Regions from separate parts of the Allobosea sp. 05T422_2 genome, predicted to be linked through region 1. Evidence: predicted binding sites of a transcription regulator. Region 1 holds the regulator's gene; each other region holds the start of a gene.
What was found. The regulator LexA, encoded in region 1, represses DNA repair genes until DNA is damaged. The targets are predictions, from matches to a motif close to TGTTCNNNNTGTGTTCNG.

Region 1 (6,652 bases):
TGGCGCTTGGAGAGCTTCGCGCCGTCCGCCCCATGGATCAGCGGGATATGCGACATGCTCGGCACGCGCCAGCCCATCGCCTGGTAGATCTGGGTCTGGCGGGCGGCGTTGGTGAGATGGTCGTCGCCACGGATGACATGGGTCACGGCCATGTCATGGTCGTCCACGACGACAGCGAGCATATAGGTCGGGTTGCCGTCGGAACGCAGCAGCACGAGGTCGTCGAGATTCTCGTTCTGCCAGACGACGCGGCCCTGCACCTCGTCCTCGACCACCGTCTCTCCGGTCTGCGGCGCGCGCAGGCGGATGACCGGCTTCACGCCGGCCGGCGCGGTTGCCGGATCGCGATCGCGCCAGCGTCCGTCATAGCGCATGGGACGGCCCTCGGCGCGCGCCTTCTCGCGCATCTCCTCGAGTTCCTGCGGTGTCGCATAGCAATAATAGGCCTTGCCGGCGGCGAGCATCTGCTCGGCGACCTCGCGGTGCCGGGCCGCACGGGCGAACTGGTAGACGGTCTCGCCGTCCCAATCGAGGCCAAGCCAGGACAGGCCGTCGAGAATCGCCGCGATGGCCGGCTCGGTCGAGCGTTCGCGGTCGGTGTCCTCGATGCGCAGCAGCATCTTGCCGCCATGGCGACGGGCATAGAGCCAGTTGAACAGCGCGGTACGCGCGCCGCCGATATGCAGGAATCCGGTTGGAGACGGCGCGAAGCGCGTAACGACCGCATCACTCATGAAAGGCAGGCTCCGGCAGGACGGGAAATGAGGCCGACAGAGCGGCAGAGGAACAAGACGTCGAAGGGACATGACAACCGACGCCGCCCCTGTAACATGCTGATGGGGCCGACGTTAAGCGCAAGATCGCATCTGGTTGGCTGACCGAGGGACGGCCTATGCGCGAGGCGCCGCCAGACCCGAGCCGGCTGCGCGGCGCGCGTGTTCGCGCCGTACCATTCCGCATTCCCGAGATATGGTTTCAGGACGCTGCCATTCGGTTGTTTCTCGCCGAATGGCGCGCGCGCTTCCTGGGCGCCATCGCGATCGAGGCCGGACGAAGAAGGCTGTTTCTCTGGCTGCCGGTGCTGATGGGAGCCGGCATTCTGCTCTATTTCGCGGCTGATCGCGAGCCATCCTTCTGGGTCCCGCTCTCCGGCTTTGGCGTCTCCGCTGCGATGGCAGCGCTGTCGCGCGCCCGACGCCCGGTCATGCTCGCTTGCGTCGGCCTTGCTGCCATCTTCGCCGGCTTTGGTGCCGCGGCCTGGCGCACGGCGACAATCGCAGCACCGATGCTCGATCGAATGCGCGTGGGACAACTCACCGGCTTTGTCGAATCGGTCGAGGCGCGCGACGCCGGCGCGCGCCTCGTGATCCTGGTGACCAGCATTGCCGGGGTGGAGCCTGAACGCCTGCCACGGCGGGTTCGGGTCAACGTCAAAGGTGGTTCGGTTTCGCCGGGCGATCACATCGCTGCCGTCGCGCGCCTCCTGCCGCCGCCCGGTCCAGTGCGACCAGGTGGCTACGACTTCGGGCGCGACGCCTTCTTCCGAGGGCTTGGTGCAGTCGGGACCATCCCCGGAAAGATCACGCTCGCCCCACCACCCTTGCAGCCACCGCTCGAGCTTCAGATACCCGCGACGGTCGACCGGGCGCGCAATGCCCTGACGGAGCGCATCGCCGGGATCGGGGGAGGGCAGGCTGGCGCGATGGCGGCGTCGCTGGTTACTGGCAAGCGCGGCCTCATCACGGAGGCGACCAATATCGACCTCCGCGCGGCCGGAATCTATCATATCATCTCGATCTCGGGCCTTCACATGGTGCTGGCCTCCGCCACGATCTTCGGCCTGGTCCGTGGCCTGCTGGCGCTATCGCAAACGCTGGCATTGCGCTGGCCCATAAAGAAACTCGCCGCCCTGGCCGCGATGCTCGGCGCCACGGCTTATTGCATCTTCTCGGGAGCCGAGGTCGCGACGGTGCGCTCGCTGATCATGACATTGGTCATGCTCGGTGCGATTCTCGTCGATCGCCCGGCGCTCAGCATGCGCAATCTGGCTCTCGCTGCGATGATCGTTCTGCTGCGCGAGCCTGACGCGCTGCTTGGTCCAAGCTTCCAGATGTCCTTTGGCGCTGTCGCGGCGCTGATCGCCTTTGCCGAGCGCTGGGAGGATCGCGGCCACTCCGAGGCGCCGGCGAACCTGCCTTGGCCGCTACGGCCGATCTGGATCGCGGTGGTCGGGCTCACGGTCACGACCGTGCTGGCGACGGTCGCAACCGCACCGTTCGGTGCCTATCACTTCCAGACCTTCAACCCCTTCGGTCTGCTCGGCAATGCGCTCGCCTTGCCCTTCGTTTCCCTGATCGTCATGCCTGCCGCTGTCTTCGGCGTGCTCGCCTATCCCTTCGGCCTGGATTGGCCGGCTTGGGCGCTCATGGGAGTCGCTTCGGACTATGTGCTGCAATCCGCGCGCTGGGTTGCGGGATTCGACCACTCCGCGGTGATCATTCCTGCATTCGGGGCCGCGGCGCTCGCATGCTTTGCCGCCGCGCTTCTCTGGATCACGCTCTGGACGACACCGCTGCGCTTCCTGGCCGTCGCCCCCCTGATCGCGGGACTGCTCGTGGCAGCGAAGCCCGACAGGCCCGACATCCTGATCGAACGCGATGGTTCCGGGATCCTGGTCCGCGGGGGCGATGGTCGCATGATCCTGGCGGGGCAACCGAGCCGCTTCGTGCTGCAGCAATGGCTGAACGCAGATGGCGATAATCGCCGGACTGACGACAACAGCCTGCGGGAAGGCGCGACCTGCGACACGTTGGGTTGTGTCGTCCGCAGCAAGGATGGACGAAGCGTTGCCTTTGCACGTGATCGCCTGGCCATCGTCGAGGACTGTCGGCGCGCCGATCTCGTCATCACGCCGATTCCGTGGAACGCTCCGTGCGCAGCACGACTGATCGACCGCAGGGCATTGTCGCGCGATGGCGCGACCGCCCTTGTCGGCAACAAGGGCGGCTGGCGCGCCCATCTATCAGAGCAGGATGGTGTCGATCGTCCCTGGAGCCGCAAGCGGGAGCGGCCTGCAAGCACGCCGGCTTTGCCGCTGGCGGCTGTCGAAGAACACGAGCCGCTTCAGTAGCGCCGCATCAGGTTGACCAGGCGGCCCTGAATCTTGACGCGGTCCGGTCCCAGCACCCTTGTCTCATAGGCGGGATTGGCAGCCTCGAGCGCGATCGAGGAGCCGCGCTTGCGCAGTCGCTTCAGCGTTGCTTCCTCGTCATCGATCAGAGCCACGACGATATCCCCGGTATTGGCCGTGTCCTGACGCTTGATCACCACCGTATCGCCGTCGAGAATGCCGGCTTCCACCATCGAGTCGCCGCGAACCTCGAGGGCAAAATGTTCACCGGGGCCAAGCATGTCGYCAGGCAGTGCCACGGTATGGCTGCGGCTCTGGATGGCGGAAATCGGTGTACCGGCGGCAATCCGCCCCATGACCGGAATCGCAACCGTGGAGCGCACATCTTCGTCCGGGGGCGGTGCGATCGGCCGGACCTTGCCAAGCCCCCCTTGGACGACGGAGGGGCTGAACCGTCCGCGCGTCGCCTGAGGGCCGCCGGCCCCTTCGGGCAGCTTTATGATCTCCAGCGCTCGGGCTCGATTGGGAAGGCGGCGAATGAACCCGCGCTCCTCCAGCGCCATGATCAGGCGATGGATACCGGACTTGGAGCGCAGATCGAGCGCGTCCTTCATCTCGTCGAAGGAGGGGGGCACCCCTGTCTCGCGCAGGCGTTCCTGGATGAAACGAAGCAGTTCGAACTGTTTGCGTGTCAGCATGGTTCCCGCCGGCGCTCTTTGTATGGAATCGAAACAAAGCACGAACACCATACAGGTTCGCGTTGTGTTCCGCAAGCGCGCTCAGCGTAGGCGGATGATCCGGCAGTTGTCGCCTTTGTTTGCCGGCGCAGCAAACGATTCGCGAATGAGTAGCGCGTCGMCGCGGGCAAGAGTGGCCAGCATCGATGAATCCTGCTTGGCGAAGGGCGTTGCCAGCCATCCTTCCGGAGTGAGCGTCAGTTCCGACCTCATATAGTCCCGCCGCTCATCATTTGCCGGCAAATTTCTTCCGACGATTGCAGGCTCACTCAGATCGCGCTCCGGTTCCGGTACGCCCAGGAGGGTCCTGAGCAGGGGCACGACGAAGAGATGCCCGCAGACGATGGACGAGACGGGGTTTCCGGGTAGGCCGAGCGCGACCATGCGGCCGAGGCGGCCCATCATCATCGGCTTGCCCGGCCGCATGGCGATCTTCCAGAAGCCGYGCGCCATGCCTTGACCGATCAACGCTGCCTGGACGAGATCGTGCTCACCTACCGAGGCTCCTCCGAGGGTGATCAGCACATCGGCATCGGCCTTCCGTGCCTGGCCAATCTTGTCGGCGAGATCGGCATGATCATCGCGGGCAATCCCGAGATCGAGCGCCGTGCCGCCGGCCTGCTCGACCAGCGCGGCGAGCGCAAAACTGTTGGACGCGACGATCTGGTCGGGTCCAACCGGCTCGCCGGGCTGGACCAGTTCGTCGCCGGTCGCGAGGATCGCGACCAGTGGCTTGCGACGCACCGTGAGCATGGGGTGGCCCATGGCTGCCGCGAGGCCGAGGCTCGCACTGTCGAGCCGGCTGCCGGCGAGAAGCAACACCTCGCCCTCGCAGAAGTCCAATCCTGCCTGACGAACGAACTTGCCGCGCTCGGCGCCCTCGCGCACGCGGATCGTCGCAGTGCCGACGCCGTCCGCATTCTCCTGAATCAGGATCGTATCGGCGCCCTCCGGAATCGGAGCACCGGTGAAGATGCGAACAGCCTCATTGGAGCGGACCATCCCTGAGAAGGAACGACCGGCAGCCGATTCGCCGATGACACGCAATTCATTTGCCGGCGCAATATCATCTGCGCGAACGGCGTATCCGTCCATTGCGGAGTTGGCAAAGGGGGGCTGGGTCCGAAGCGCCTGCAGGTCGGCGGCGAGCACGCGCCCTACGCAATGTGCGAGTGGCAGGGTTTCTGATGGTGTCGGTGCCGGAACGCTGTCGATCAGCGCCTTCAGGGCGACGGGGACGGGCGTGAGGCTCATCGCGCAGTTTCCGGGAGATCGAAAGTGCCGGATTTTCCACCTGACTTGTGGACGAGCCTGATGCCTTCGATCCGCATCGCCCGGTCGACCGCCTTGACCATGTCGTAAACTGTGAGGCAGGCGACGCCGACAGCGGTCAACGCCTCCATCTCGACGCCGGTCTGTCCCTTCATCTTGACCTCAGCGCTCACGCGCACCCCGGGCAATGTCTCGTCCAGGGTGAGGTCGACGCTGATCTTGCTGATCAGCAGGGGGTGACAGAGCGGGATCAGTTCATGCGTGCGCTTAGCGGCCATGATTCCAGCCAGGCGCGCCGTGCCAAGTACGTCGCCTTTCTTGGCGTCGCCATCGCGCACGATCGCCAGAGTCCCGGGCTGCATGACGACACAGCCCTCGGCGACAGCGATGCGCGAGGTCTCCTCCTTGTCGCCGACATCGACCATATGGGCCTGGCCGCTGGCGTCGAGATGGCTGAGCTTGCTCATGCTGCGCTGCGCGCAGAACCGGTCAGGAGATCACGGGTGGCAGCGGCGACATCGTCCTGCCGCATCAGGCTCTCGCCGACGAGGAAGGTGTTGACGCCGGCGCGCTGCAACCGTGCGATGTCGGCATGGCTGAAGATGCCGCTCTCGCCAACGATGATGCGGTCCGCGGGGACGCGCGGAGCAAGTCTCTCGGTGACGGCGAGATCGACGGCAAAGCTGCGAAGGTCGCGATTGTTGATGCCGAGCAGGGGGCTGTCGAGCTCGAGGGCACGATCGAGCTCGGCTTCGTTGTGAACCTCGACCAGCACGTCGATGCCGAGTGACTTTGCCGTCTCGTTCAGCGCGCGGGCTGTCCCGTCATCGACACCGGCCATGATGATCAGGATACAGTCGGTGCCCCAGGCGCGAGCCTCGAAGACCTGATAGGGGTCATAGAGGAAATCCTTGCGCAGGGCGGGAAGGCCGCTTGCCGCGCGCGCCTGCTGCAGGAATTCCGGCTGTCCCTGGAAAGAGGGGGCATCGGTCAGTACGGACAGGCAGGCCGCGCCGCCATCGGCATAGGCGCGTGCCAGCGATGGCGGGTCGAAATCGGCGCGGATCAGCCCCTTGGACGGGCTGGCCTTCTTGATCTCGGCGATCAATGCAGGCTTGCCGGCCGCGTGTTTCGCGGCAAGCGCGGCCGTGAAGCCACGCACGGGGCCGGCAGCCAGGGCGCGCTGCTCGATCTCCGCCTGGGAAACCGCGGCCTTGGCTGCGGCGATCTCCTGACGCTTATAGGCCTCGATGCGGGCGAGGATGTCGCTCATGACGTCCTCACGCGTTCGAGCTGGCGATAAGTGCGGTCAGCGTCGCCTTGGCCTTGCCGCTGTCGATCGCCGAGGTCGCGCGGGCGAGGCCGTCGCGCAGATCACCGGCCTGACCGGCCACGACGAGCGCGGCGGCGGCATTGAAGGCCGCGATATCGCGGAAGGGCGTCTTCTTGCCGTCGAGAACCGCGCGGAGCGCCTCGGCATTCTGCGCCGGTTCACCGCCGCGCAGATCCTCGG
Region 2 (5,764 bases), on a different contig from region 1:
TCATCGTCGACGAACTTGGCTACGTGCCGCTCTCGCCGACCGGCGCCGAGCTCTTGTTCGAGACCTTCTCGCAGCGCTACGAGCGCGGCTCGACCATCGTCACCTCGAACCTGCCCTTCGAGGACTGGACCTCGGTTCTGGGATCGGAGCGTCTCACCGGCGCGCTGCTCGACCGGCTCACCCACCACGTCAGCATCCTGGCCATGAACGGCGACAGCTATCGGCTGAAACAATCCGCCGGCCGCCGGCGCGCCAACGCCGCGGCGGAGCAAAACCAGGCCACGGCCGAACACGTCGATCCCGACACCGGCGAGATCATGGAGAGCTGATCAGAAACGAAAGCGACGATAAGCCAAGGGCCCCGATCGGGGCCCTTGGCTTATCGTCTCACATCGCCAGCGCTGGCCTGGTTTTGCTCCGCCCAAGTGGCCTGGAATCCGGCCGCCGTTGACAGATGCAACATCCGCCGCGGTCCTGCAGCCTAGCGCCATTAACTTCGCCTGACTCGCCGGACCGACACCCCAAATGTCGCCGAGCTCGACAAGGGGCAGCCATTCTTCCCGAGCGGTAGCGCTGGTCAGGTCGCATACCCCCAGCAATTGCGGAGTGGATTTGGCGATCTTGTTGGCCAGTTTCGCCAGGGTCTTGGTGGGGCCGATCCCGACGCACGTGGGGATTCCTGTCCATGTCGAAACCGACGATCGCAGGTCCCGCGCGAACTCCTCCCGCTTTTCTGGCTCGATCTGCGCGACGTCCAAAAAACTCTCATCGATCGAATAGATTTCGATGTCAGGGGAGAAACGTTGATAGACCTCGTTCATGCGGCGGCTCATGCCGCCATAGAGACTATAATTTGAAGAGAAAACGACCACGCCGTTATCGCGGCAGAGGTCGCGCATCTTGAACATGGGCTCGCCCATCTTAATGCCGAGTGCCTTAGCCTCGGATGTGCGAGCCACAGCGCAGATCGTGTAATCGGGCTTGGCTGATTGCGACCGTCGCGGATCGTGGCACCCTGCTCGGTTGTGCAACTCGGTCGGCCCCTGAAGGCATCCGACCACCGTTCAGGAGCGGAATGCCATGCGCTACTATGCCGGCTTGGATGTGTCGTTGGCCGAGACTTCGATCTGCGTCGTTGACGAGGAAGGAAGGTTGGTCCGCGAAGGGAAAGCGCCGAGCGAGCCCGACGCCATCGCAAACTGGCTGGCTGAGCTTCGCGTTCCCTTCACACGCGTCGGACTGGAGACCGGGGCACTCGCCGGATGGCTTGCGGAGGGGATGACCGAGCTCGGCGTTCCCGGTGTCGTCTGTATGGATGCCCGACACGCCCGCGCTGCCATGACGGCCATGACCCACAAGACCGATCGCAACGATGCGAGAGGGCTTGCGCAGATGTTGCGCACCGGCTGGTTCCGATCGGTGCATATGAAGACGCGCAGCACGATGGAGCTGCGCACGCTACTCACCAGCCGCAAGACCCTTGTGCTGAAGATCGGTGACATCGAGAACCAGATCCGGGGTTCACTTTGCCTCTTTGGTATCAAGATCGGCACGTCGAAGCGCCGGACCTTCGCCGAGCGTGTCCGCGAGTTGACCACGAACCTGCCTCGCATCGCCGCGATCCTGGAGGAACTCCTGGCGGCTCACACCGCCATGCTGCGGTCCCTGGATCGGATCAACCGAATGGTGCTGGCGATCGCCCGCGAGCATGAAGTGTGCCGGCGTCTGATGACGGTTCCCGGGGTCGGCGCGATCGTCGCACTCACCTACATCGCCGCAATTGAGGATCCGGCACGCTTCTCCAAATCCCGATCTGTGGGCGCCCTGCTCGGCATGGTGCCGCGAAAGCACCAATCCGGCGAGGTGGACCGAAATGGACGTATTACGAAGACCGGCGACAGCGAGGCGCGGTCGATGCTGTTCGAGGCAGCCCATGTCATGCTGCATCGGGTGAAGAGTTGGTCGGTGCTGCGCGCCTGGGGTATGAAGGTCGCGCATCGCCAAGGCAACAAGCGAGCGACGGTGGCCCTGGCGCGCAAGATTGCGGTGGTGATGCACCGCATGTGGGTCGACGGTACGACATTCCGCTTCAGGGCAACCGGGAATGCTGCGGCATCGACCACGGCATGCACTGCGTAGGTTCGGCACGGCCGTGAAGAGGTAAGACCGGGCTCGCCTGGTCTTTCTGGATCGTCCTCACGGGGACGGGCGAGGAGATGAAGCCGTAATGACGGGTGAGCTGGCTCAACGCCAAGCCCGCTGTCGCATATAGGCTCGCCTCCTTTCGGAACGCGATCTTGTGGCGGCCGATGGGCCGACCCCGGACAGAAGCCAAGAGCCCCGTGAGTGCGAGCCCAGATTATCAAACTGTCGGCCTCGGACGATCACGCTCGGTCGAGGGAGGGCAGCTTTCGACCCTAGCTGGCGCTTGGGTCGACCTATCTATCGGACGCACTGCCCACTACCAACCCAAGTTCGGGCAGGACAAAAAGGCGACGTGTGGTTCCCGACTCTTGGTAGAAGCTGCCTGGTCGCTTCAGCGCTTCCGGTATCCCATATGGCCAAAGCCACGAATGCTTCTGACCACAATGGAGGTTCGGCGGCAGCCCCTCCGAAAAGAACGATGCCGGGACAGGCGTCTCCTTCCACTCGCCATGGAAGTACGATCTGGTTGCTTGATTGTCTGGATTATTGATGTCGGTGAAGAAGCCGATGCCCTTTGATTTGATCGCCGCGATAGTCTGCTCACTCAGGCTGAAAGAAAATGCACCTTGGTGGCCGAGAAGGAGCGAGCAGCTACCTTCGGTGTAGAGCCAACCCGTTTGAAGCTTCTGAGGCACGGTGCCTCTTTGTAGGCTGCGGTTCATCAGCGAATAGCCGCCCCATGCCAAGCCGAKGAGCGCGAGGCCAATGACGGCACGTTTCACAACAATCCGACGCAGAATTACCCCCGCGAAAAGAGAGCCTTTCGCATCAAGGTTACGGCACTGTGGGAATGTCAGCAAACTACCCGAACGCCCTTTCACCGAGCGTCGCGGTGGGTTTTCGCTTGACGGCAAAGGCCCGATTACAGAAGCCGTCATTATTGGAAAGTACGATGACCGGGCGGCTTTTTAATCTTGGATCGAAAACCCGCTCGCAGCTGCAATAAAAGCTGTTCCCATCGATCAAGGCGAATGACCTGGTCATCGCCTGAAGCGCCTTACTGCATTTGTGACGACTCCAAAGATTTCGATGTCTGGATCCGGGCCGGGGTTGAACTCAGGATAGCGGCGATTGCCGAAAACGAGCCGGGGTCGACCGTTCTCGACCCCAAACACTTTCACGCTTCGCTCGCCGTTGACGTCGACCACCACAGGATCTCCGTCGCGAGGAGCGAGAGACCGATCGACCGTGATGAGGCTGCCATCAAAGATGCCCAGGTCGATCGCGCTGTCGCCCGAAACCGTCATGATGAAGGTCGCCGGCGCATTCTTGATAAGCGTCCGCGAAAGATCGATCGGAGCATCAAGATAATCATCAGCCGGGGAGGGGAATCCCGCGCAAACCCTGTTGCTGAATAGCTGAACCAGGAGCGGAGCGCTAAGCGCGACCGCACGGGCGGGGAGGGGGAATACTTGGGCTTGGCGCTGAGATGGCGACCTCGAAAGCCGGATTATGGGCCGATGGATGGTCAGCATGCGCGCGCCCTCGAAAAGAGAACATAACTAGAACAACGCGCGGGGCTGAGGTGTCAAGATTGGAAGCCACCATATTCCTCAGGGCGGGAAAATGCGGTCACAGAGTTCCGGATAAACGCGCGCTCGTACCGGATCTTGCTCGGAACGTTTCCCTGCCGCCGCTAGTTCGGAGTCGTTGTGAGTGGAGTTGCGTCAATGTGCGCGCGTCGCGTTTTGCGCTCCGGCCCGGCGGTCGACATCACCAGAAGTCCTCTCCCGAAGCGCCGCGATGCGCGCCAAAGAGCGCTGGCCTTCGATCCTATGCCCGACAGGGTCGAACCTTGCTTGGCGTTGCTGGCCGTCAAGCCGCCGAGTGGGGATCAATGGGCCTTCGAGGTGAAATGGGACGGCTACCGGCTCGCCATCCATGTAGAGCCCGGCCGGAAGGTCCGGATACTGACCCGGGGCGGGCATGACTGGACGCAGCGTTTCCCGACGATCGCCCATGACATGCGCGAGCTCGGCGTCGATAGTGCCATCCTGGACGGGGAGGCCGTGGTTCTCGACCAGCGCGGCGCTTCGGATTTCGGCGCGCTGCAGCAGGCGCTGGGTGGGCGAGGGGGCAAGCGATCGGCCGCAGGCGCACTGCTTTATGCTTTCGACCTACTCTATCTCAACGGTCGCGACCTGCGAGCGCTCCCTTTGGCCGAACGGCGCAGCATGCTCGCAGGCTTGATTGGGAGCCAGCACAGCTCGATCCGGCTGAGCGAAGAAGTCAACGCCGAAGGCGCCGCGTTCCTGAAGCTAGCCTGTGAGATGGAACTAGAGGGCATCATCGCCAAGCGCGTTGACGCTCCATATCGATCCGGTAGGGGTGGCGAGTGGCTGAAGATCAAATGCGTCCAATCTGAGACCTTTCTCATCATTGGCTGGGTGGCATCAGCATCAGCGTTTGGGGGGATCGGCCGCCTCCTGCTCGCGGCACGCCGCGGAAATGCTCTGGTCTATGTCGGCAGCGTCGGGACGGGCTTTACGGCGAAGTCGGCGACTGAGCTGCGTCGTAGACTGATGAGCATCCTGATCGAGAAACCTACTGTCGCCGGCGTCGCGAAGAAGGGCATACGCTGGGTCGAGCCGACGATCGCTGCCGAGGTCGCGTTCCGCGCCTGGACCAATGACGGCAAGCTGCGCCACGCCTCCTTCAAGGGTGTGCGGGACGATGCCGATGTAGGCGATATCTTTCAGGTGAAGCGATCCATAACCGGCTCGGCGAGCGGAGATGTATAAGGTGTTGTTTAGCGGGCGCCCCCCCGTCGCGACCGGTTCGGCCGGGACCAATGACTCAGCGCTAGCACACAAATGGGCTTGCGATTGAGCCGGGGACGCACTAAATTACTTGGGTCATGGGCCGCCACACGTCCTCTTCGGGGGAGTGCAAAAGGGCGGTTCTTCATTTTTTGATGGCCTTGATTCCCTTTACGAAGCCGCACGCTACAGCTGCTCAACGAGTAGCGCATTTGCGCGCAAAGGGACTGATCATCAACCGCCCCAATGTGGCAGCCCGCAAGATCGAACTCGTYGGCTACGAGCGCCTGCGGATTTACTTTCTCAGCCGACGCGACCTGACCCTACCTCATCGGCCCTTCCGGCCCGGGACCACCTATCACCATATCCTTCGCTTGTATCAGTGCGACATGGAAATTCGCTCCGCCTGCTTTGCCGCAGTCGGCACTTTCGAGTTGCTCTTTCGCAACGCGTTGTCAGAAGCATTGAGCCAGGCCAACGGTAGTCACCCGTACTACGATCACTCCTTGTTCAAGGATGCCGCGGCCAATCTCGAAGCACTTCGATATTTCATCGGTGTGTTCGAGAAATCGAAGGATCAGCGGGCCAGACATTATAAGCAGCGCTATGGCGCGCCTGTCTTGCCCCCGATTTGGACGATAAAGGAATTTCTGACCTTCGGAGCCACTTCACGGCTTTATCAGTGTCTAGAAGGCTCTGTCCGAACGGCAATCGCGCGCCAATTTGGTGTTGCATCAGATGCCATATTCAAAGACTGGATCGAGTGCCTTGTCGATCTGCGCAACATATGCGCTCACCAC
Region 3 (5,316 bases), on a different contig from region 1:
CGACAAACAACCTAGGGCCGGCTCCACGTAGATCGAAGATTTCATTGGGAGATCAATCGCTTGCGCGATTTGCCTGGTGGAGCTGAGGGAGATCGAATGACGGAGGCTGGGCTCAGTTAGTCGAGTTGAGCTTAGGCGGTCTAACGATCGCAGCAGCCGGCTTCGGCTGTGCCTGACATCGACCACAATGAGCGAACGCTGCCGACATCTATCTCGCGTTGCCCTCCGGACCCTTCTCTGCGGCAGATGAATGGCCAGTTCTCTGCGATGCCCTAACTTCCGATCCTGGCGTGAAGTGGATACACCCCCCGCTCAACCATTCTCCGGGAAATATTCACTCCGTGTTAGACCCACGAGAAGTGGACACTTCGCCTTTAGCTGAGCCAGCCAGATAGCGGGCCTGCCCTCGCAGTTGCGGCGAGCATTTAAAGATGCCCGGCATCCACTTTCAAATTGCGCGAGAGGTTCACGAGCCGATATCGCAAGGCCGGCGCAACTACCTGTCTACCAGCGAGGCTCAGAATCGTAAGCCAGCTTCGCAAGTGCTTTGTTTGCCTCGCCTCTAGAACCATAAGTGCCGATGAGCTTGCCGGGGTCCTCAGCTGCTTGAATACGGAACAGGTCCCATCGCTTGTTTTTAGTCGGCGACAGTCGATAGGCTCGGCCGTTCTTGCGAGAAAACACGTCTTTTGAGGTGCCGACAGCTACCCACTTGCAATCAGCCCCAGCGATGAAGCGTTGCTGGAGCGCTTCCAGCTCCTCCTTTTGGCGCTGGCGCCAAGCCGCCACCGAAGCAAGACGGAGCCGCTCTGTTTCTGTTTCAACAAATTCTTGCAAGGCCCCGATGATCGCTGGCAGCTCGGTTCCAGCGGCTCGTTCGCGAGCGTAGAGCGCGAGACATTCTTCCCGCAGCGCCTCGTCAGGATACGAACTATATGGCTCCTCGTGGATCGCCCTAAGTCGCTGAGCAAGGTCGGTCGAGGTGAGCTTCGGCCCCGGCAGATCGTTCAGAAAACTGCGCAGGTCTTCCGAGGGTATCCAACACGGGGCAGCAGCCCGCAGAACGTCCTCGCGTTGCCCTTCCCATTTGCGCCAAACGGTTGGCTCCCGGTCAACAACCTTAACAATCTGCTCGGCAAGGCGATCAACTGAGCTTGGTTCGCGGAGATGACGAAGCGAAGGGCTTCGGACGTATTCGGCAACGAGCCTTCGCACGGCTTGCAAGCGTTCGTGACCAAACATGATCTGCGCATCCAAAAGCTTCAGTTGGCCTCAACGACTCCTACAACGACCGCGACGCAAAGGACTTCTGAGGGAAGTGCGAACTATAAGCCAAATTGGACGATTCGCATATTTCTGGTGCATTTTGATGCTCTGGCACGACTCTTTCAACCATGACACCAGAGGCGGGCGCCAGCAGTCTCAGCGTGGGTTAAAATGGGGGGCCGGCGGCTGAAAACAGGAATGCCCGCTTCCTGGCGAGACCCCAACGTCTGCTACTGGCGCACCGCTGACGGCTCTTCGTAGGACGAGCGCAGCGGTCGGGATGGGTGATGAGCGGCGGGCCACGAATTCCCCTTATTGACTCGAGTTGGGCTTCTGATGTTCTTGTTATGTTCCAACCATCGGAGCGCATCGCGATGCACATGTCCCCCGCCGACCTCGGACCGCCGATCTTTCTTCCGGTCTACCTGAAGGCCGTGCGCGCGGGTTTTCCTTCGCCGGCCGACGACTACCTCGACACACCGATCGACCTGTCGCGGGCGCTGATCAAAAACGCTCCCGCGACCTACATCATGACCGTCGCCGGCGACAGCGCGATCGACGTCGGAATTTTCGACGGCAGCTTGATCACGGTCGACCGCAGCCTGGTCCCGCGGGATGGCGATGCCGTCGTGGTCGACGTCAACGGCGAGCGCAGCGTCAAGGTTTTCAAGATCGCCGGCGGCCGTTCAAGTCTCGCGTTCGGCAACCGGCGCTACCCCGACTACGACCCCGGTCCAGACGCCGAAATCGATATCTTCGGCGTGGTCACCAACGCGGTGCGGCGCTTCCGGCGATGAAGCGCTCGTTCGCCCTGATCGACGGGAACAGCTTCTACTGCTCCTGCGAGCGCGTGTTCGACCCGAAATTGCGACGCCGACCGGTGATCGTGCTGTCGAACAATGACGGCTGCGCAGTCGCCAGGACGGCTGAGGCAAAGGCGCTCGGCATCAAGATAGGCGCGCCGATGTTCCAGATCCGCGACCTGTGCAAACGCGAGGGCGTCGTCGTCTTCTCGTCGAATTATTCGCTCTACGGCGACATGAGCCGCCGGATGAACACCGTCTATGAGCGGTTCTCCCCCGATATCGAGATCTACTCGATCGACGAGAGCTTCCTCGACCTGACCCCGGTGGCGCCTGAGCATCGTGAGGAACTGGGCCACGACCTGCGCTCCACGRTTTCGAAATGGACCGGTGTCCCCACCTGCGTCGGCATCGGCCCAACGAAAACACTGGCGAAGCTCGCAAACAAGATTGCGAAGACCACGCCTCAGCTCGGCGGCACCTGCGACCTGACGAGTGAGGAAGCGCGTCGGGAATGGCTGTCGCTGATGCCGCTGGAGGACGTCTGGGGTATCGGCCGTGCCAGCCAGACCAAGCTGGGCGCTTTCGGCTGCAAGACGGCAGCCGATGTCGCCGCCCTCGATCCCAAGCGTGCTCGCAAGTCGCTGACCGTCGTTGGCGAGCGGATTATCCAGGAACTGCGCGGCCAGCCCTGCCTCGATCTGGATAGCGTCGCCCCCACGCGAAAAGGCTGTGCCGTGACCAGGTCGTTTTCCGGCCGGGTCGAAAGCCTCGAGATGATGCAGGAGGCGATCGCCGCCCATGCCACCCGCCTGGGCGAGAAGCTCCGGCACCATGGATTGGCGACGGATCACGTCACTGTCTTCTTCCACACATCGCCGTTCGACAGCGGCCCTTCCCGCTCGGTTTCGACCACGGTCGACTTTCCCGAGGCGAGCAACGACACCCTCGTCCTCGTCCGCGCCGCCAAATGGGGAGCGCGGCGGATCTGGAAGCCGGGTTACCGCTACGCCAAGGCCGGCTTGATGACGGTCGACCTGGTGGCGCCCGAGATGTCGCAGCGAGCCCTGATCGGCGCCCTCGATCGCAAGAAGAGCGGCCGGCTCATGGAAGCGCTGGACGCGTGCAACAAGCAACACGGTCGTGGCGTTGTGTACCCTGCAGCGGCCGGCATCGCCCGCCAGCAGAAKGCGTGGGTCACGAAGTTCGAGATGCGTTCGCCGCGTTACACGACGCGGCTCGACGAGGTGCCGGTCGTAGGGAGGGCGTGATGCCAGGCTTCAGTCATCAGGTCGAAATGAAATTGGACCCCGTCGCTGCACCGGAACGCCTGCGCAGAATCGAGAGTTGGTGTGGCGACTGGCAAATCGGGTTCCGCGTTCTCGACCGTTTCCCCGGTTCAGAGACGGTCCGCATCGCATTCGAAGACCGGGGCTTGGCGCGCGCCTTCGTCGCACATTTCGGCGGGGTGCTCGTCGACGAGAATGAAATCGAAAATGCCATGGCGGGCGACGCCGCTGCCGAGGACGCTTATGATCGGCTCGCTCGCGAGTATCCGGATTGAGCGACCGGCGCGATCATCCGACAACACCGGACGGCAGATATTTCATGGTCGCTGGCRGGCTGTGGCGAGCAACAAATCCCGCCCTTCCGGCTGCGCGCCGTCACGAGCTTGTCACCGAGCTGATAGATGCTCGCCGTGCTGTGAAGGACGTCAAACGCGGAAGCGGCGAACCCCATGTCGCCCGCGCCGCCGTCGAAGCAGCCAAGGTTGCCCTTGGTGAGCGGGGCCCTGTCTGGTGGGACGACGGCGCTCCGGACTTCAATCGACACTTGACCAAGAATACGCCTTACGCGGCCTGGGCTTCGCGATTGAACAGATCCTGCAGAGAGGACTAATCTATACAACCTCATCCTGAGCGGCAGGAGGGCGACATGCAGAAATCCGGGATCGCCGCGACTACCCGTGACGGCATCGCGGGGACATTCTCGATCGACCTTCCCCTCGAACCGAGCACGCTGAACGAGCGCCTGTTCGACATCGGAATATGGCTGGGTGACCACGAGATTTCGCATAAAGCCCGCATATTGATGCAGCCTGAGCGCAGGTGCATGCGCGTGAGTTTCCTCGACGCAAAGGACGCAACGGCCTTCCGCGAGTACTTCGTCACGCGCTTCAACTAGAAACTTGCCGAGCCGATGAAATCCTGCTCCCCGAAGACCGCAATGAATGCTCGCGTGTGAAAAACCGCTTCGGCCTCGAGGTCGGAGGCGAGCATCGGCATCTCACAACGAACTTCATCGTAGCCGCTCATTTCCCCGCTCCATCGACGCAAATGACGCAGCGCGGATCGAACCCTCTGTTCTCGCGATCCCGGTGAAGGTTTGGGTAGCCAGCCTGATTTGCAAAAATGCGCGTCTTGCCGATCCGATAATCGTGCGATCCATGGTCATGGCCATGGATCCAAAGCTCAGGCTGAAACTGTTCGATCACAGGACTGAGGTCTGACACGAAGGCCGGCGACAGTGCGCTGCCCTGGTGCCTCGGCTGAACGGATTGCGGGTGTGGCGCATGGTGCGTCACCACGACGGTCGGCCCGTCATGCGAAGTTGCCAGTTCGCCGCGAATGAACGCGAGATCGAGCCGGTGCTCTGCCGCCGCGTGCCATGGCATGAAGCGACTGAAGTGTCCGCTCTCCTCGCGATACCGGATCAGGCGATGGTCATTCAGTTCCTGGCCAGCCGTGATCATAGAGGGTTTGGGAGTTCCGAGCAGTCGATAGTCGGTCCAAAGCGTGCAACCAATGAAACGGACGCCATTGATGGTGACCGCTCGTCGATGCAAAAAGTGAATGCCGGCGTCGTCGGAGACCCTTCCGGCCTCGGCCAGGTTCGACTTCATCTCGCTGCGGTAAAACTCGTGGTTTCCTGCGACGTAGACGACAGGGCGCCCCATTAGAGGACCGCCCTCCCTCTGGCCGGCCATCCACTCAATCGCATCGACAATAGGCTGACCAATATCGCCAGCAAAAACGGCCACTTCGAATTCTGGCATGGGCGTCGGGAACTCAAATGGCCCGAACTCCAGATGAAGGTCCGAGATCACGAGCAGACGCACTCGCGCACCCGCTCGAGCAACTGATGAATCTCAGGCGACCGCACTTCCTCAGCGGATATCCGGCGCTCTTCACGTCCGTTCACGGCTGCTTCGAACGCATCGATAGTCATGGCGTGCATGCCGACGGTC
Region 4 (7,428 bases), on a different contig from region 1:
GGGCGGGCTGGTGTTGCGCGGCGACCATCCGCGCTTCGGCGGGTTTTCCGGCCTCTGGCGCTCGCGCAACGGCGTCGATCTGGTTGCGATCACCGATAACGGCTTCTGGTTGACGGCGAAGACTGTCTCCGAGAAGGGGCGGATCGTTCGCTTCGAGCAGGCCGAACTCGCACCGATCCTCGGCGCCTCCGGGCGGCCGCTGCATCGTTCGCGCTATTTCGACACGGAGAGCCTGACGATCGCCGATGGCGTCGCCTATATCGGCGTCGAGCGGACGCATGACGTCCTGCGTTTCGAATGGGCGCGGTATGGAGTCGAAGCGCGTGCCCGCATCGTCCCGGTACCGCGCGAGGTGAAGCGCCTGCCGAGCAATCGCGGGCTGGAGGCGATTGGTGTCGTTCCCGCCGGGCAGCCGCTTGCGGGCGCGCTCGTCGCCATTGCCGAGCGCTCGGGCGGGGAAGACGAACCGACGCTCGGCGTGATCATCGGGGGGCGGCAGCCCGGCCTGTTTCAGGTGCGGCGCCATGGCGGCTTCGATATCACCGATCTGGCCTTCCTGCCCGGCGGAGACATGCTTCTGCTGGAGCGCTGGTACAAGCCTCTGCGTGGTGTCGGCATGCGGATTCGCCGCGTTCCCGGCGCAAGCCTCCGGCCGGGTGCGATGCTTGACGGCCCCTCCCTGATCGAGGCCGATCTCGGCCAGGAGATCGACAATATGGAAGGGCTTTGCGTCCATCAGGATCATGGCAGGACGATTCTGACCCTGATCTCGGACGACAACTTCTCTTTCCTGCAGCGCACCGTGCTGCTGGAATTCGAGTTGGGATAAGGGGACGAGCGTGACTTCAAGCTCGCTCTTGCGGCGAGCACAAGTCCTGAATGTGCCGGCGATCAAGCACCGAGAACGGATGATACGGGGCTGGCCACTGCGTCCTATGCAAACGAAAAAAGCGGCCTTGCGGCCGCTTCATTCATTCCGTGAAGGAGCCGCGCGCTCAGTTGGTCGCGAGCTTCTTCTCGATGTCACGCTTCAGCGTGAGTGCGCCGGTCGAGAGGTTGCCTGCCGGCTCCTTGACCAGGAAGGCGTCAAGTCCGCCACGGTGATCGACCGTACGCAGGGCGTTCGCCGAGACACGCAGGCGCACGGAGCGACCGAGCGCGTCCGAACGGAGCGTAACATTGACGAGATTCGGCCGGAAGACGGTCTTCGTCTTGCGGTTCGAGTGGCTGACGAGGTGCCCGGTGAGGGTGGCTTTCCCGGTCAGTTCGCAACGGCGAGCCATGATATCGTTCCCTTGGAACCGGTTGTCTCAAACAAAAATGCCGACACGCGACGTGCCGGCCCACGAGCACCGGAAGTCAAATTGAAGTCGCGGGTCTATAGCCAAGGCCGGCTGCTGCGTCAAGGACCGCGACTGATTCCATAGCACGATCGGGGCGGCCGCAGCGTGGCGGCATTGCCACTCGCCAAATTCGGTAAAAGGGGTCACGATTCGGACCGATTCGCAGTGCATGCCGGTGCGAAGCATGCCGTCCGGAGGAGTTGGATGAAGCCCGCCATCGCGTCGTCCCTGGCCGGACTTGGTCTCGCTGCGCTGGCCCTGGCCTCCGGCTTTGGAGCGTCGTCGGCCGCGGCGACCTCGTTGGAGGCCAAATATGATGTCTCCCTGCTCGGCCTGACGCTCGGCACCGCCCATCTCAGCGGCGGCATCGACGGCAGCAGCTACAAGCTCGATATCGTCGCCAAGATGACGGGCCTGGTCGGCAGCTTCACGGGCGGACGCGGCTCAGGTGCCGCAACCGGCAATCTTCATGGCGGGCGCCTGTCGCCTGCGACCTTCGCGGTTTCGTCGGCGAACTCAAGCGAGAGCCGCACTGTGCGCATGGCGCTCGACGGCGGCACGGTGCAGGCCGTGGATATTGCGCCGCCGATCGACGACAAGCCCGATCGCGTGCCGCTCAACGAGAGCCACAAGCGCAATGTGGTCGATCCGATCAGCGCCTTCCTGATGCCCGTGGAGGGCAAGGGCGGGAATGGTGCCGCCTGCAACCGGACGCTGCCAATCTTCGACGGCGCTGCGCGCTATGACATCAAGCTGAGCTATTCCGGTTCGCGGCAGGTGAAGCTCGAAGGCTATAGCGGCCCGGTCACGATCTGCCAGGCGCGGTATGTGCCGATCGCAGGGCATCGCGCCCTGCGGCCGAGCACCAAGTTCATGACCGAGAATCGCGAGATCAACACCTGGCTCGCCCCCGTCAACGGCACCAATGTGATGGTGCCGATCCGCATCTCGGTGAAGACCATGATCGGGACGGCGGTCATCGAGGCCTCGAGCTTCAGGGTCGATCCGACCACCACCACGGCCGCGCGGCAGAACTAAGCCGCAGCGCGTTCACTCGCTTTCGTCGTTGCAGTAATCTCACCCAGCCAGTCACGGAGCGCCGTCCCGATTGCACCGGGGTGATCCTCCTGCAGGTAATGCGCGCCGGGGCCGAGATTGATCAGGCGGCAATCATGCAGTCCCGCCGCGAACCTATCCGCCTCGGCCGGAGAGATCAGCGCCCCGGGATCGCCGCAGAACAACAGCTTCGGATAGGTGGACGCACGTAATGCTGCGTGGTCGCGCTCGCTGATGGCATGGACATCGGCCGGGGCGCCCGCAATGGGGAGCTCGTTGGGCAGTCGGAGGATCGGCCTGCGCGATTCGGGCGTTGGAAACGGCGCTCGATAGGCATCCAGCTCTTCATCGCTCAAGGCCCGCAGGACGGCAGCGGGCAGGACCCTCTCGATAAAGACATTGTCCTCGAGAATCAGCTTCTCGCCCTGTCCCGGCGTCCGGAACGCCCTGAACAGCTCACGCGCCTGCGGCCGCTGATGGAATGCATCCCAGCTTGCAAAGGGCTGGATGAATTCCATGAAGGCCAGGCCGATCATGTCGCTGGGGTTACAGGAGGCATGGTGGAAGGCGAGTGCCGTGCCCCAGTCCTGGGCGACGATGACCATCCGTCCGAGGCCCAGTTCAGCGATGAAGGCGTCGAGATAGCGGACCTGGTCGGTGAAGCGATAGGCGATGTCCGGCTTGCCGGACTGACCGTAGCCGATCAGGTCGGGGGCAATGCAGTGCGCCAGCGGCGCGACGTGCGGAATGATATGGCGCCAGATATAGGAGGAGGTCGGGTTGCCGTGCAGGAAGAGTACGGTCGGCCCCGCAGAGCCGGCCTCGACATAGGACATGGTCGAGCCGAGGACGGGAATCTCCCGGCGCAGCCATTCGGATGCGAATCCAGGTGACTGGGTCATGGCGATGCCCTTCTTCCAAACAGCGTTGCGAAAAGGATGGCCTTGAAGCGTTCGAGCGGAACCGGGCTGCGATCGACCTTCATGCGCAGGATCGCGCCCTGCCAGGCGGTGAGCAGGAAATCAGCGAGGTCGTCGGCGCTGAAATCCGTCGCGATCTCGCCAGTGGCCTGGCCTTCGGCGATGCATGCCGCAAAGGGCTCTCGCCAAAGGACGAAGATCTCCGAGAGTCGCTGCCGCAACCGTTCGCTATTGGGAGAGGTCTCGACGCTGAAATTGCCGATCATGCATCCGCGCGACCAATCGGCGGTTTCGAGCTTGGTCGTGATCGCGTCCAGATAGCGCCGCAACCGCGCGGCTGCGGGCAGGGAGCGGTCGGCCAGGGCTTCATCGACGAGGCCGCCGACATAGGCGAAATAGCGATCGAGCACTTCCTCGGCGAATTCCTCCTTCGATCCGAAATGATTGGTGAATGAGCCAGGGCTCGCTCCGGCTGCAGCGACGATCTCGCGTATGCCGGTGGCGGAATAGCCGCTCTTCCAGAGGAGATCGCGGCCAGCGGCGAGGAGATTTTCACGAAGGGATGGCTTGCTCATGAAGGTAGAATACGTACGTACGTATTATTGACAACACTCCGGGAAACGCCCGATCGCCAAGGTGTCGGACGGGAGGCGGGTCTCGTCCGAACGGCCCGCTGAGGCGATGGCTCAGGCTGGTTCCACGCCGTTGCGCACGCAGAAATCACACGGCGGCCCCTCGTTTCGCCGTGAGCACGACATAAATAGCGCGGAGGACTGTCGGCGCCCGGCCGTTTACGCTGGTCGCGAAAATGAGTGGATCAAGCTCGTGTCACGATTCCAGATATAGTGGTACTTGCGGCCGTCTCCGCGATATCTGGCCGTGAACGAATCCCGATTCTGCCGGAGTCAGCGATTCGGGCTTGCTTCGTTCAGGACTCGTTCCGCAGCTTAATTTCGGCGCTCCAGCTTGTGCCAAGGTAGGACGCTTTCCCCAGCGTCTGCTGCCGGCAAGGGCCCAAAGGAAACGATCGGTCGCGTCTTGATTTCAGCACGCTCTCTTCCGCCCTCGGTTCGTGCGCAGGGTGTCACAGCAGTTCTCGGGCCCACCAATACCGGCAAGACGCATCTGGCGATCGAGCGGATGGTGGCGCACCCGACCGGAATGATCGGCCTGCCGCTGCGCCTGCTGGCGCGCGAGGTCTATGGCCGCGTGGTCGAGAAGGTCGGCCCCGAGGCGGTGGCGCTGGTCACCGGCGAGGAAAAGATCAAGCCGCAGCGGCCCCGCTTCTGGGTCTGCACCGTCGAGGCCATGCCGCGCGATCTCGCCGTCGATTTCGTCGCGATTGACGAGATTCAGCTCGCCGCCGACCTCGACCGCGGTCACGTCTTCACCGACCGCCTGCTGAACCGGCGCGGTCGGGCCGAGACGATGCTGATCGGCGCGGGCACCATGAAGCCGCTGATCGAGCAGCTCATTCCCGGGGTGAACGTCGTCACGCGTCCACGCCTGTCGCAGCTCACATTTGCCGGCGACAAGAAGATCACCCGCCTGCCACGACGCAGCGCGATCGTCGCCTTCTCCGTCGAGGAGGTTTATGCGATCGCTGAACTGATCCGTCGGCAGAAGGGGGGAGCCGCCGTCGTGCTCGGCGCGCTCTCGCCGCGCACGCGCAACGCCCAGGTCGAGATCTACCAGTCGGGCGATGTCGACTATCTCGTCGCGACGGACGCCATCGGCATGGGGCTCAATCTCGATGTCGATCACATCGCCTTCGCGTCGGACCGGAAATTCGACGGCCATCATTTCCGCAAGCTGAACCCCGCGGAGTTCGGCCAGGTCGCCGGGCGCGCCGGCCGCCATCTGCGCGACGGCACCTTTGGCACGAGCGGGCGTTGCCCGCCCTTCGACGCCGAATTGGTCGAGGCGATCGAGAATCATCGTTTTGAATCGGTGCGGCAGCTGCAATGGCGCAATTCCGATCTCGATCTGCGCTCCGTCGACGGGCTGATCGCCAGCCTGAACGTCCAGCCAACCGAGCAGGGGCTGACCCGTGCGCTGATCGCAGAGGACATGACGACGCTGGAGGTTCTGGCCCGCGATGCCGATGTCAGGCCGCTGGCGCAGGGCCGTGCAGCAGTCGAGCGGCTCTGGGAGGTGTGTGGCCTGCCTGATTATCGCAAGATCGCGCCGATGCAGCACGCTGATCTCGCCACCACGCTGTATCTGCGCCTGATGCGCCACGGACGGCTCGATCCGGACTGGTATCGCGCCCAACTCGATGCGCTTGACCGGACCGATGGCGAGATCGACACGCTGTCTGCCCGCATTGCGCAGGTCCGAACTTGGACMTATGTCGCAAACCGTCCTGACTGGTTACCTGATCCAGAGCATTGGCAGGGGGTGGCGCGTCTTGTAGAGGACAAGCTGTCGGACGCTTTGCACGAGCGGCTAGCCAGCCGTTTCGTCGATCGGCGCACGAGCGTGCTGATGCGTCGTTTGCGGGAGAATGCAATGTTGGAGGCTGAGGTCACCACGACGGGCGATGTGCTCGTCGAGGGACAGCATGTCGGGATGCTTCAGGGATTTCGCTTCACGGCGGATCCCAAGGCTGGCGGGCCCGAGGCGAAAGCCTTGAACATGGCCGCGATGAAGGCGCTTGCCAGCGAGATCGAAGCGCGCGCCGCGCGTGTCGTGCTCGCGGCTGATGATGCCTTCGTGCTTTCGCATGACGGGCTGGTGCGCTGGATCGGTGAGCCGGTCGCGCGGCTTGTCGCCGGCGACAAGGTTCTGGAGCCGCGCCTGCGCCTGCTGGTCGAGGAGCACCTGACCGKACCGGCGCGCGAGCAGGTCGACGCGCGCCTCACTCTCTGGCTCAAGAATCACATCGCCCGTCTGCTTGGTGCGTTGCAGCTGCTCGAGAATGCCGAGAATGTCACCGGTATCGCGCGCGGCATCGCCTATCAGGCCGGGGAGTCGCTGGGCGTGCTGGAGCGCGCCAAGGTCGGCGAGGAGATGAAGACGCTGGATCAGGAGGGCCGCGCAGCACTCCGTCAGCTCGGCATCCGCTTCGGAGCCTTTCATCTTTACGTCCCGGCCCTGCTGAAGCCGGCACCACGTGCGCTGGCTGCCCAGCTCTGGGCGCTGAAGCATGGCGGGCCCGATACGTCGGGCCTCGACGATATTGCCCATCTAGCAGCCTCGGGTCGGACATCCTTTGCCGTCGACAAGGCGGTGCCGAAGGGTCTTTACCGTGCTGCCGGCTATCGCGTCTGCGGCGAGCGCGCCGTGCGTGTCGATATCCTCGAGCGGCTTGCTGACCTGATCCGGCCGGCTATCGCCTATCGCCCGGGCCTGACCCAGGGCCAGCCGCCCACCGGCGCGGCCGATCAGGACGGTTTTGTCGTCACCGGTGCCATGACCTCGCTGGTCGGTTGTGCGGGCGAGGATTTCGCCTCGATCCTGCGCTCCCTCGGCTATGTCTCGGCCAAGCGTCCGGGACCGGCGATTACCGTGCCGCGGGCGCAGCCACCGGTCGCGGCTACCGCTCCGGTTGCCGACGCGCCGACCGCGGAAACTACGGACGTCCCGGCTGGGCACGAGGCCGATCCGGCGGTGGTGGCCGATGAGGCCGGCGCCGGTATTGTCGACGAGCCTCTGGCCGCTACTGACATCGAGACCGCCGAGGCTGCCTCTTCGGAGGCTGCCGCGCCTGAAACGGCCGACGCCCCGACCGCGGCGGAGACTGAGCTCGAGCAAGCCGCACATCCGGTGCCAGCCGATGCCATGTCTGCTCTGCCGGCGCCTGCCGACGAGACAGCTGTCTCCGAGACGCTTGCCGCGGGAGCTCTTGCCCCTGAGGCAGCAGTTGATGTCGTTGCTGCGACCGAGGTGCAGGAAATCGAGGTCTGGCGGCCGCATCGTCACCAGGGTGGGCGCAGGCCGGAGCATGCCGGGCGCGGTCGCCGCGACGGCGCTCAGGGCGAGCGTCAGCCTGGCGCAGGGCGTGGTGAACGTCCGAACCGTGACGGCCGGCCCGACGAGCGTCGCCGCCAGGGCGATCGTGGCCGTCCGGCTGCCGCCAATGCGTCTCAAGGTGATGCTCCCCGACA

Region 2: AC1DJT_RS29820 (LexA family protein) is a predicted target of LexA. The motif match lies at 3,698-3,715, and genes of this name have one in related genera.
Region 3: AC1DJT_RS30015 (LexA family protein) is a predicted target of LexA. The motif match lies at 1,604-1,621, and genes of this name have one in related genera.
Region 4: AC1DJT_RS11900 (helicase-related protein) is a predicted target of LexA. The motif match lies at 4,245-4,262, and genes of this name have one in related genera.

The regions. Positions count from the first base shown of each region.
Region 1 is NZ_JBFTLD010000209.1:4,417-11,068, forward strand. It holds gene gltX (glutamate--tRNA ligase) at 1-734, opposite strand, end outside; gene AC1DJT_RS26845 (ComEC/Rec2 family competence protein) at 893-3,130, shown strand; gene lexA (transcriptional repressor LexA) at 3,124-3,828, opposite strand; gene AC1DJT_RS26855 (molybdopterin molybdotransferase MoeA) at 3,910-5,121, opposite strand; gene moaC (cyclic pyranopterin monophosphate synthase MoaC) at 5,118-5,606, opposite strand; gene trpC (indole-3-glycerol phosphate synthase TrpC) at 5,603-6,412, opposite strand; gene trpD (anthranilate phosphoribosyltransferase) at 6,420-6,652, opposite strand, start outside.
Region 2 is NZ_JBFTLD010000259.1:1,172-6,935, reverse strand. It holds gene istB (IS21-like element helper ATPase IstB) at 1-329, shown strand, start outside; gene AC1DJT_RS29840 (Y-family DNA polymerase) at 330-959, opposite strand; gene AC1DJT_RS29835 (IS110 family RNA-guided transposase) at 1,081-2,139, shown strand; gene AC1DJT_RS29830 (hypothetical protein) at 2,439-2,927, opposite strand; partial or broken gene AC1DJT_RS29825 (Y-family DNA polymerase) at 3,076-3,189, opposite strand; gene AC1DJT_RS29820 (LexA family protein) at 3,186-3,680, opposite strand; gene ligD (non-homologous end-joining DNA ligase) at 3,876-4,946, shown strand; gene AC1DJT_RS29810 (Abi family protein) at 5,120-5,764, shown strand, end outside.
Region 3 is NZ_JBFTLD010000262.1:2,879-8,194, reverse strand. It holds gene AC1DJT_RS30020 (hypothetical protein) at 505-1,242, opposite strand; gene AC1DJT_RS30015 (LexA family protein) at 1,647-2,063, shown strand; gene AC1DJT_RS30010 (Y-family DNA polymerase) at 2,060-3,340, shown strand; gene AC1DJT_RS30005 (hypothetical protein) at 3,340-3,633, shown strand; gene AC1DJT_RS30000 (RNA-binding protein) at 4,005-4,253, shown strand; gene AC1DJT_RS29995 (hypothetical protein) at 4,250-4,384, opposite strand; gene AC1DJT_RS29990 (metallophosphoesterase) at 4,381-5,187, opposite strand; gene AC1DJT_RS29985 (HAD family hydrolase) at 5,172-5,316, opposite strand, start outside.
Region 4 is NZ_JBFTLD010000050.1:10,926-18,353, reverse strand. It holds gene AC1DJT_RS11925 (esterase-like activity of phytase family protein) at 1-829, shown strand, start outside; gene rpmB (50S ribosomal protein L28) at 996-1,283, opposite strand; gene AC1DJT_RS11915 (DUF3108 domain-containing protein) at 1,548-2,381, shown strand; gene AC1DJT_RS11910 (haloalkane dehalogenase) at 2,378-3,301, opposite strand; gene AC1DJT_RS11905 (TetR/AcrR family transcriptional regulator) at 3,298-3,894, opposite strand; gene AC1DJT_RS11900 (helicase-related protein) at 4,361-7,428, shown strand, end outside.